Regions from separate parts of the Streptomyces sp. NPDC051020 genome, predicted to be linked through region 1. Evidence: riboswitches for the same ligand, from Rfam matches in the RefSeq annotation. Region 1 holds a riboswitch; the other holds the start of a gene.

Region 1 (5,504 bases):
GTCGGCGGGCAACAGTGCACTGCGTGAGAGGCTGGTCTGGACAATCATTGATCCGTGAAGGGCAGAACCATGGCTGAGCGTCGCGTCAATGTCGGTTGGACCGAGGGCCTGCACGCCCGCCCCGCTTCCATCTTCGTTCGTGCGGCCACGGCGTCCGGTATCCCCGTGACGATCGCCAAGCCCGACGGCCCCCCGGTGAACGCCGCCTCCATCCTCGCGGTGCTCGGTCTCGGCGCGCACGGCGGCGAGGAGATCGTGCTCGCCTCCGAGGCGGACGACGCGGAGGCCGCGCTCGACCGGCTGGCGAAGCTGGTCACCGAGGGGCTCGAGGAACTCCCGGAGACCGTCTGATTCCAGGGTTCCGATCAGGTGGAAGCCTTTCCGGCCGGTTCCTGTCGGGTCCATTTCCGTGGCGGAGCCGCGATACCCCCAACCGGGATCGCGGCTCCTTCGTTTTCTGATACCGACAATGCCTCCGGAGCGAATTTCGGGGAGCCGAAAGAAAGCCCCGCACTTACTTCACTTTGTATACGGCGCAGGTGTTAATACCGGCCACTCGCGGTGTTTACGGCATGTCGCGAAGGCCTCACCCGGCCGCCGGACCGGGGGGCGCCGGCATCACGGCCCGGAGCACCGCCCGCGCGGCGCAGCCGGTGCGCGGCGGTGGCCCGCTCGGCGTGCTGGGCGGCCAGCGCCCTGGCCCGTTCCGCGTCGCCGCGCGCCACGGCGTCCACGATGGCCCCGTGCTCGCCCCAGCAATCGGCCGGGCAGGCCGGCTGCTCGACCGAGTACATCCAGGCAATCTTGCGGCGTAGCTGGGTGAGCAGCGCGATGAGCCCGGGGCTGCCGGACGCCTGGGCGAGCGTCTCGTGGAACCAGTCGCCCAGGGAGCGCAGATCCTCCCCCGCACCCCGCCTCGCTCTGTCCTGACCCAGCCTGACCAGGCCGCGCAGCACCTTGATGTGCGCCTCGGTGCGGCGTTGCGCGGCACGGGCCGCACCCAGCGGCTCCAGCAGCATCCGTACCTCCAGAAGGTCGGCGGCCTCCTGTTCGGTGGGCTCGGCGACACAGGCACCGGCATGTCGGCGGGTGACCACGAAGCCCTCGGACTCCAGGGTGCGCAGCGCTTCCCGCACGGGGACACGGGAGACCCCGTAACGACGCGCGAGCAGCTCCTCGGTGAGTCTGCCGCCGCGTTCGAAGACACCGGAGACGATGTCGTCACGGATTGCCGTGCATACCGATTGCGCCGGAATACGCATGTCCGAACCTCCGCCTTAATCCCCCGCGAAACGCGGCCGATCGACGCATGTGCCGTGACTCTATTGCAAGGCGACTGCATTTCCGAAGCCGGTCCGAAAACCATGAATATCTTCTGGCCCGGGGACGGTTCCGCGGGGCGGTTCGGCAGGAACGGACACGCCGAAGGCCCCGGGGGAAGCCGGGGCCTTCGGCGCATGGGGACGGGACGTCGGTCAGACGTTCACGCCATGGGCGCGCAGGTACGCCACGGGGTCCATGTCGGAGCCGTACGAAGGCGTGGTGCGGGCCTCGAAGTGGAGGTGCGGTCCGGTGGAATTGCCGGTCGAGCCGGAGAGGCCGATCTGCTGGCCCGCGCCGACGCTCTGGCCGACGGAGACGCCGATCGACGAGAGGTGGCCGTACTGGGTGTACGTGCCGTCCGTCATCCGCAGCACGATGTTGTTGCCGTATGCGCCGCCCCAGCCCGCCTCGACGACCGTGCCGGCGCCGACGGCGACGACGGAGCTGCCGGAGGCGGCGTGGAAGTCGATGCCCGAGTGGCGACCGGAGGACCAGAGGGATCCGCTCGACTTGTAGCCGGTGGTGACGTACGAACCGGCGACCGGGAGCTGGTAGGAGCCCAGGCGGGTGCGCTCGGCGGAACGGGCGGCGCGGGCCTTCGCGTCACGGGCCGCCTTGGCGCGGGCCTCGGCCTTGGCCTTCGCCGCCGCCTCGGCCTTGGCCTTCGCCGCCGCCTCGGCCTTGGCGGCCTCAGCAGCCTTCGCGGCGACGTCGGCCTGGCGTTTCTGCACCTCGGCCTGGGTGGCCACCTGGTCGGCGAGGGCATCCTCGATGGCGACGATCTGGGTCAGACCGGTTTCATTGCCGGAGGGGGCCTCGGCATCCGCGGCGAGGGCCGGAGAGGCCAGTCCGCCGATGACGCCGGTGGTCGCCAGTGTCGCGACTCCGGCGACGCGTGCGCTCCTGCGCTTCAGGCGGCTCGGGGCACGGTGCTTCCCGGTGGGGCGAGTGAACGCCATGAAGTAGCTGGTCCTTTCCTTCCTTCTCGCCTACCGGGTTAGCTGACGGGTTCGGAGCAGGAAGGTCTCCTACGGATCCCCGGCCTCACAGGAGGTCGCGGCATCCGATTCACCCCAGGGACTGCATGGGTCCCCGGCTCCCAAGGCTCGCGCCTGACGGGGACTCGGCGATCACTGCCCGGCGCCACGGATGCGGCATACGAGTGACGGACAGCGGAGCCGACGCTAGGCGGGGGCACTTTCATTCACCAAACGGACAGGGTGCTTTGTAGCGCATCCCACAGGGCAAGCAAGACGTTTTCGTCTCGAATCGGGCAAAAAGGAAGACCCTGGCGAGAAGCGACTCGCCAGGGTCTCTCTTCGCCCCTTTTTGTGGGACTTTGGTGCATCAGCCGGTGACGACTGAAACCTCTCCGATGCCCAACGCCCTGACCGGCTCCTCGATCTGCGCGGCGTCGCCGACGAGAATCGTGACCAGCCGGTCCACGGGGAAGGCGTTGACCACGGCTGCGGTCGCCTCGACCGTGCCGGTCTCGGCCAGGCGGGCGTACAACTGCGCCTGGTAGTCGTCCGGGAGGTGCTGCTCGACCTGGTCGGCGAGCGTGCCGGCGACGGAGGCAGCCGTCTCGAACTTCAGCGGGGCGACACCCACGAGGTTCTGCACGGCGGTCTCGCGCTCGGCGTCGGTCAGCCCCTCGGCCACCAGGGTCCGCAGGACCTTCCACAGGTCGTCGAGCGCCGGTCCGGTGGACTCCGTGTCCACCGAGCCGCTGATCGCCAGCATCGCCGCGCCGGTCACCCCGGAGGCGGAGTCCGGGGCCGTTGAGCGCAGGACCTGCCCGAAGGCCCGCACGCCGTAGGTGTAGCCCTTCTCCTCGCGCAGCACCCGGTCCAGCCGGGAGGTGAGTGTGCCGCCCAGGCAGTAGGTGCCGAGGACCTGAGCCGGCCACACGCTGTCGTGCCGGTCGGCGCCGATGCGGCCGATCAACAGCTGCGTCTGCACAGCGCCCGGACGGTCGACGATCACCACGCGGCCGGTGTCGTCGGCGGTGATCGGCGGGACCGGACGGGGCTCCACAGTGTTCCCGGTCCAGTCGCCGATGGTGTCGGCGAGCAGGGCGTCCAGGTCGATACCGGTGAGGTCGCCGACGACGACGACGGTCGCGGTGGACGGCCGGACATGGGCCTCGTAGAAGGCGCGCACGGCCGCGGAGTCGATCCGCTCCACCGTCTCCTCGGTGCCCTGGCGCGGGCGTGACATCCGCGACGTGGCCGGGAAGAGCTCCTTGGAGAGTTGCTTGGCGGCACGCCGGGCCGGATTGGCCTGCTCGTGCGGAATCTCGTCGAGCCGGTTGTTCACCAGTCGCTCGATCTCGCTGTCGGCGAACGCGGGCGCCCGCAGCGCCTCGGCGACCAGCCCGAGCGCCTTGGCCAGCCGGGAGGCCGGAACCTCCAGGGAGACCCGCATGCCGGGATGGTCGGCGTGCGCGTCGAGGGTGGCGCCGCAACGCTCCAGCTCAGCGGCGAACTCCTCGGCGGAGTGCTTGTCGGTGCCCTCGGAAAGGGCCCGCGCCATGATCGTGGCCACGCCGTCGAGCCCCTCGGGCTCGGCGTCCAGGGGGGCGTCGAGGAAGATCTCGACCGCGACGACCTGCTGGCCGGGACGGTGGCAGCGCAGCACCGTCAGCCCATTGGGCAGGGCGCCGCGCTCGGGTGCGGGAAAGGCCCAGGGCCTGGCCGTGCCGGGGGTCGGCTGCGGGTGGTACTCCATCGATACTCCAGTCGCGGCAGCGTCGGTCACTTGTCCGCCCCTTCGTGCGCGTCGGTGTCGGTGTCCGTCTCATCGGCTTCCGCGTCGGCGGATTCGGCCGGCTCGACCGGCTCGTAGACGAGCACCGCCCGGTTGTCGGGGCGCAGCTGGGCCCTGGCCGCCGCCTGGACCTCGTCCGCGGTGACGTCGAGGACCCGCTGGACGGCGGTCAGGGCGAGCTGCGGGTCGCCGAACAGCACGGCGAACCGGCAGAGTTCATCGGCGCGGCCCGCGACCGTACCGAGTCGGTCCAGCCACTCGCGCTCCAACTGTGCCTGAGCGCGCTCCATTTCCTCGGGCGTGGGGCCCTCGGCGGCGAATCGGGCCAGCTCCTCGTCGACCGCGGCCTCGATCTGCGCCACCTCGACACCGCCGGACGTCTTCACGTCCAGCCAGCCGAGCGAGGGCGCGCCGGCCAGCCGCAGCAGCCCGAAACCTGCCGCAACGGCCGTGCGGTCGCGGCGGACCAGGCGGTTGTGCAGCCGGGAGGACTCGCCTCCGCCGAGCACGGTCAGCGCGAGGTCCGCCGCGTCGCACTCCCTGGTGCCGTCGTGCGGCAGCCGGTAGGCAGCCATCAGCGCCCGTGCCGGGACCTCCTCGTGGACCTCTTCGCGCAGCTGCTCGCCGATGATCTCGGGGAGCGTGCCGTCGCGCGGCGGCTGCTTGCCGTCGTGGGACGGAATGGAGCCGAAGTACTTCTCGATCCAGGCGAGCGTCTGCTCGGGGTCGATGTCGCCGACGACCGACAGCACCGCGTTGTTGGGCGCGTAGTACGTACGGAAGAAGGTCCGCGCGTCTTCGAGCGTCGCCGCGTCCAGGTCGGCCATCGAGCCGATCGGGGTGTGGTGGTACGGGTGGCCCTCGGGGTAGGCGAGGGCGGTCAGCCTCTCGAACGCCGTGCCGTACGGAACGTTGTCGTACCGTTGGCGGCGCTCGTTCTTGACGACGTCCCGCTGATTCTCCATGGACTCGTCGTCGAGCGCGGCGAGCAGCGAGCCCATCCGGTCGGCTTCGAGCCACAGGGCCAGTTCCAGCTGATGCGTGGGCATCGTCTCGAAGTAGTTGGTGCGTTCGAAGCTGGTCGTCCCGTTGAGGGAGCCCCCGGCGCCCTGCACCAGCTCGAAGTGTCCGTTCCCCTTGACCTGTCCGGAGCCCTGGAACATCAGGTGCTCGAAGAGGTGAGCCAGACCCGTGCGCCCCTTGACCTCGTGGCGCGACCCGACGTCGTACCAGAGGCACACCGCGGCGACCGGGGTCAGATGGTCCTCGGAGAGCACCACGCGCAGGCCGTTGGCCAGACGGTGCTCGGTCGCTGTCAAGCCGCCGGAGCCGGCCTGGGCTGTGGCCGTGTGACCCATGGGCATGTACGTCCCTTCGATCGCGATACTGGATTTCCTGCGAGACCTGCCACT
Region 2 (5,504 bases), on a different contig from region 1:
GGGAATGAGAAGTCAGTTGCGGTCGGCGCTGTCCACGCCGTCCCACAGGTTGGAGTGCCACGGCCGGTCGGTCTCCTTCGCCCCTCCGCTGCGCTCCTTCGCCGCGTCGGGGTCGATCACCGTGTAGCTGGTCTCCCCGGGAGTCACGTAGTGCAGGTGCTCCCGGGCCAGCCGCCGGACGTACGCGTCGTCCTGGAGGCGCGCCTTCTCGTCGCGCAGCTCCTCGGTGCGCTTCTCGGCCTCCTGCGCCAGCCGCTCCTGGTCGGCGATGTCGTCACGCTGCGACACGTACTGCCGCATCGGGTACGCGAGCGCCACCACCAGGGAGCAGACGACCAGGGCGAGGAACGCGGCCCGGCCGGTGAGCCGGGAGCGGCGGGCCTGGCGGCGATTCTGGGACCGGTAGACGCGGGCGGCGGTCTGCTCACCGAGCAGTCGCAGCCGGGTCGCGGTGGAGAACCGGTCCCGGTCCTTCGCGGCCATGTCTCCGCCTCCCACTACGCACGTCCGTCCCCGCACACGGTACGGGACCGAGTGCGGGGACGGACGGAGGCCGTGGCCTTTGCCCGGTACCGGGCCTGCGATCAGCCCTTGCTGCGCTGATCAGTTCGCGGAGCGCTGTGCTGATCAGTTCGCAGAGCGCTGTGCTGATCAGTTCGCAGAGCGCTGTGCTGATCAGTTCGCAGAGCGAAACCGCGGGAACGCGGAGCGGCCCGCGTACACCGCCGCGTCGTCGAGGATCTCCTCGATGCGCAGCAGCTGGTTGTACTTGGCGACGCGGTCCGAGCGGGCCGGGGCGCCGGTCTTGATCTGGCCGCAGTTCACCGCGACGGCGAGGTCGGCGATGGTGACGTCCTCGGTCTCGCCGGAGCGGTGGGACATCATGCACTTGAAGCCGTTGCGCTGGGCCAGCTCGACGGCGTCCAGGGTCTCGGTCAGCGAACCGATCTGGTTGACCTTGACGAGCAGGGCGTTGGCGGAGCCCTCCTCGATGCCGCGGGCCAGGCGCTCCGGGTTGGTGACGAACAGGTCGTCGCCGACGATCTGCACCTTGGCGCCGAGCTTCTGGGTGATGACGTTCCAGCCGGCCCAGTCGTCCTCGTACAGCGGGTCCTCGATGGAGACCAGCGGGTACGCGGAGACGAGTTCCTCGTAGTACTCGGTCATCTCGGCGGCCGAGCGGGACTTGCCCTCGAACTCGTACGTGCCGTCCTTGTAGAACTCCGAGGCGGCGACGTCGAGCGCGAGCGCGATGTCCTTGCCCGGGACGTAACCGGCCTCCTTGATGGCCTCGATGATGAGGTCCAGGGCGGCGCGGTTCGACTCCAGGTTCGGCGCGAAGCCGCCCTCGTCACCGAGACCGGTCGACAGGCCCTTGGTCTTCAGGACCTTCTTCAGCGTGTGGTAGACCTCGGCGCCCCAGCGCAGCGCCTCGGAGAAGGACTCCGCGCCGATCGGCGCGATCATGAACTCCTGGATGTCCACGTTGGAGTCGGCGTGCGACCCACCGTTGAGGATGTTCATCATCGGGACGGGCAGCAGGTGCGCGTTCGGGCCACCGAGGTAGCGGAACAGCGGCAGGTCCGCGGCCTCGGACGCGGCGTGCGCGACGGCCAGCGAGACGCCGAGGATGGCGTTGGCGCCGAGCGAGCCCTTGTTCTCGGTGGCGTCCAGGTCGAACATGGCCTGGTCGATCAGCCGCTGCTCGGTGGCGTCGTAACCGACGAGCTCCGGGCCGATCTGCTCGATCACGGCGAGGACGGCCTTCTCGACGCCCTTGCCCTGGTAGCGGTTGGGGTCACCGTCGCGAAGCTCAATGGCCTCGAACGCACCGGTGGAGGCGCCGGACGGCACGGCAGCACGGCCCGTGCTGCCGTCGTCGAGGCCAACCTCGACCTCGACCGTGGGGTTTCCGCGGGAGTCGAGGATTTCCCGGGCTACGACGACGTCGATGGACGGCACGAGGCATCTCCTTCTGGGATATGACGCTGGTTGTGCAGGGTCGCTTTGGCCTTGCGACAAGAGCCTAACCGGCTGGGCCGCCTCGGTCCGCCGACCGCCCGCCCCCTGGGACGGAAAAGGACCCAAGGGCACTCATAGCAGGGCAACGGTGCAGATTTCTACTGACCGGTATCGACAACAGTTGAACTCTGAGTACGAAAAACCCCGACCCGGCACGTACGGGGGAATCCGCGCCGGGTCGGGGTGCTCGGGGAGGAGAGAGCCCGTATCTACGGGGAGCCCGTGTCCACGGAGCGCCCGTCCTACTTCGTCAGGTGGAGCTGCTGACCCGGGTAGATCAGGTCGGCGTCCTCGACGATGTCCTTGTTCAGCTTGAAGAGCTGCTGCCAGCCGCCCTTCACCTTGTGCTGCGCGGCGATCTTGCTGAGCGAGTCGCCGGACTTCACCTTGTACTCGCCGTCACCCTTGGCGACCTTCTCGCCGGTCGGCGTGGTGACGGTCTTCTTGGGGGCGGTGCCACGGTCCGCGCGGGAGGCAGCGGGGGCCTCGGTGCGCTCGGCCGGCTTCGGCGCGGCCTGCTTCGACTCCTGCGCCGGGGCGCTCTGCTGCGTGGTGGAGCCGGTGTCGACACCCGGGTCGACACCGTCGTTGGTGAGGCCACCGGCGTGGGCACAGCCCCAGGCACCCGGGCCCTGCATGGCGAGGAGCTTCTCGGCGGTGGCGATCTGCTGAGCCTTGGTGGCGAGGTCGGCGCGCGGGGCGTACTGCGTACCACCGGCGGCGGCCCAGCTGGACTGCGAGAACTGCAGGCCGCCGTAGTAGCCGTTGCCGGTGTTGATGGACCAGTTGCCACCGGACTCGCACTGGGCGACGGCGTCCCACGTGGCGACGGAGGCGGCGGAGGCACCCGTCGCACCCATCAGGGGAGCGGCGATGGCGACACCGGTCACACCGGCGAACGTGGCGACGCGGACGGCCTTGGACGGGCGGCGGTGCTTGCCCTTGCTGTTCAGCAGCATGGAACTTCTCCTCACCGACGCCTACGAGGTGAGCTGTCGGGTTCGGGCCAAGTGAGTTGCCCGGTCGCACGTCCTAGCACGCGACTTCACCCCGAGCCGGTCCTGACGGTCTTTCGACCATCGGGCCCGGCGGCTTACCTGGGTCCCCCGCTCCTGCCTACGGCGCCTTACGCGTCTGTTCCCTTCGACCGACGGCAGGATTCGGCGTGACGGTCGACGGGGCCCGCGGTGCGAGCGGTTCCGACCGTAAACGTATGCAACCTCGACATTCAAAGATGGGCATAACGGACAATCAGTCCTTACCTGCATCCGACTGCGCAGCGTTTTCGCAGGTGAGGGGTCATGCGGACGGACCCGGCGGACGCGACACGCCAGTTGACGCAAAGAGACCCATGTCTCACTTACGCATAAGCGGACATAGGTCCCTGAACTACCCCGATTTTTGGGGTGCTTTTAGCTGCTTATCGGACTGCCCTCACTTCGACTTCACGTCGAGATCGAGGCTCTGGCCAGGCAGGATGAGGTCCGGGTCGCCGCCGACCGCACCCTTGTTCGCCTCATAGAGAGCGGGCCATCCACCGCGAACCTTCTGCGCGTCAGCAATCACCGAAAGGTTGTCGCCCGGCCGGACGGTGTAATCGCGGTCGGCCGCCGTCGCGCGCGTGTCGCGCCTCTCACTGTTACCGCGGGAAGCATGCCGGCCCGAGTCCCGGCCGCCGCCCCTGCCCGCGCCCTCGCTCACCTCGGGCGCCGGTGCGCCGCGGTGCTTACCACCCGCCTCACTGTCGGACGAGCCAGACTTCTGGGGCGAGTCGGATGAATCAGACTTCTTGGAGGGTGACGTGGATGACGGCCCTGCCGACGGCTTGTGCGACGCCTTGCCCGAAGACGCGGCGGATCCCTTGGCCGACCCCTTGGCGGACCCCTTGTCGGACGGCGCCTCGGACGCCTTCCCGCGCTCCGCCGGTTCGGCCGACGACACGATTCCCGGGTCGACCCCCGGCGACCCCCCGTCCTCCGTGAGCCCGGAGATGGCCGCACAGCTGGGCCACGCCTTCGGCCCCCGGTCCTCCAGGACCTTCTCGGCGACCGCTATCTGCTGCGAGCGGCTGGCGAGGTCGGCGCGCGCGGCGTACGCCTCACCGCCGTACGACTTCCAGTCGTCCTGCGAGAACTGAAGACCGCCATAGGAGCCGTTGCCGAGGTCGGCGCTCCACATGCCGCCGCTCTCGCACTCCGCGACCCGGTCCCAGGTCGTGGCGTCGGCGGCGTGCGCACCGGCCGCGCCGAGCAGGGGAATAGCGATGGCCGAACCGGTCACGCCTGCGGCGACGACGATCGCGGGTGCCTGGCGAGGGCGACGGTGCCTGCCGTTCGCGGAGCCCATGGGATTGCCTTCCGTGTGACTGACAAGGTGAGTCGAACGGTGAACGTAGCGGCACTCGAACACTTGTCACAAGTCGATGCAGCGCAGATCACGTGAAAGTCACAGCGTTGACAGAGTGTCACCTCGATCGGAACGCCGACCGGGACCGAACTCCACCGGAAGCGTGCGCAGTCCACGCATGATGAGTCCGCCACGCCACCGCACATCGGTAGGTTCCACCGCAAGCCGCAGATCCGGGAGGCGCCTCAACAGTGTGGCCAGGGCAGCCTGTCCCTCCAGTCGGGCAAGCGGTGCTCCCAGGCAGTAATGGATGCCGTGCCCGTATCCGAGGTGCTGATTGTCACGCCGCGCGAGGTCAAGGGTGTCCGGGTCCGCAAACCGCTCCGGGTCCCGGTCGGCGGCGGCGAGCACCACCAGTACGGGGTCACCCGCCGCGATCCGCTGCCCGCCGAGGGTCAGCGGCTCGGTGGCGAACCGCCAGGTCGCCAGCTCCACCGGACCGTCGTACCGCAGCAGTTCCTCGATACCGGTCTCCAGCAGCCCGGTCTCCCCCGCGTCGAGCGAGCGCTGCAGCCGCTCCCGCTGCTCCGGATTGCGCAGCAGGGCGTACACCCCGTTGCCGATGAGGTTGACCGTCGTCTCGAATCCCGCGAAGAGGAGGATGAAGGCCATGGCGGCGGCCTCGTTCTCGGTGAGGTGCTCGCCGTGGTCACTGGCCCGGATCAGCCCCGAGATCAGGTCCTCCCCCGGGTTCTCCCGCTTCCGGTGGATGAGCTCCGCGAGATAGCCGCGCATCTTCTTCACCGACCGGGCCACCCCGCCACGCGGACCGCCGCCGTGGCGGATCATCATCCCCGCCCAGTCCCGGAAGTCGTCCTGGTCCTCACGCGGGACGCCGAGCAGGTCGCAGATCGCATAGATGGGGAGCGGGAACGCGAAGTCGTGGATGAGGTCCGCGGATCCCTCCTCGATGAAGTTGTCGATGAGGTGGTCCGTCAGCTCCTGCACCCGCGGGGCGAACTCGGCGACCCGGCGCGGCGTGAACGCCTTCGAGACCAGCCGGCGCAGCCTGGTGTGGTCGGGCGGGTCGATGTTCAGCAGATGCGTCATCAGCTCGGCCTTGCGCTCGCCCGGGA

The links. Region 1 has a riboswitch for cyclic di-AMP ahead of AB0N06_RS07335 (M23 family metallopeptidase). Riboswitches for the same ligand answer to the same signal wherever they lie in the genome.
Region 2: another riboswitch for cyclic di-AMP. It lies ahead of AB0N06_RS16360 (transglycosylase family protein); the one in region 1 lies ahead of AB0N06_RS07335 (M23 family metallopeptidase).

The regions. Positions count from the first base shown of each region.
Region 1 is NZ_JBFBCG010000009.1:7,165-12,668, reverse strand. It holds gene AB0N06_RS07345 (HPr family phosphocarrier protein) at 70-351, shown strand; gene AB0N06_RS07340 (GntR family transcriptional regulator) at 543-1,262, opposite strand; gene AB0N06_RS07335 (M23 family metallopeptidase) at 1,476-2,282, opposite strand; cyclic di-AMP (ydaO/yuaA leader) riboswitch at 2,295-2,462, opposite strand; gene AB0N06_RS07330 (pitrilysin family protein) at 2,671-4,053, opposite strand; gene AB0N06_RS07325 (pitrilysin family protein) at 4,080-5,456, opposite strand.
Region 2 is NZ_JBFBCG010000026.1:8,668-14,171, reverse strand. It holds gene AB0N06_RS16370 (septum formation initiator family protein) at 13-483, opposite strand; gene eno (phosphopyruvate hydratase) at 676-1,962, opposite strand; gene AB0N06_RS16360 (transglycosylase family protein) at 2,265-2,981, opposite strand; cyclic di-AMP (ydaO/yuaA leader) riboswitch at 2,985-3,198, opposite strand; gene AB0N06_RS16355 (transglycosylase family protein) at 3,457-4,368, opposite strand; gene AB0N06_RS16350 (cytochrome P450) at 4,468-5,504, opposite strand, start outside.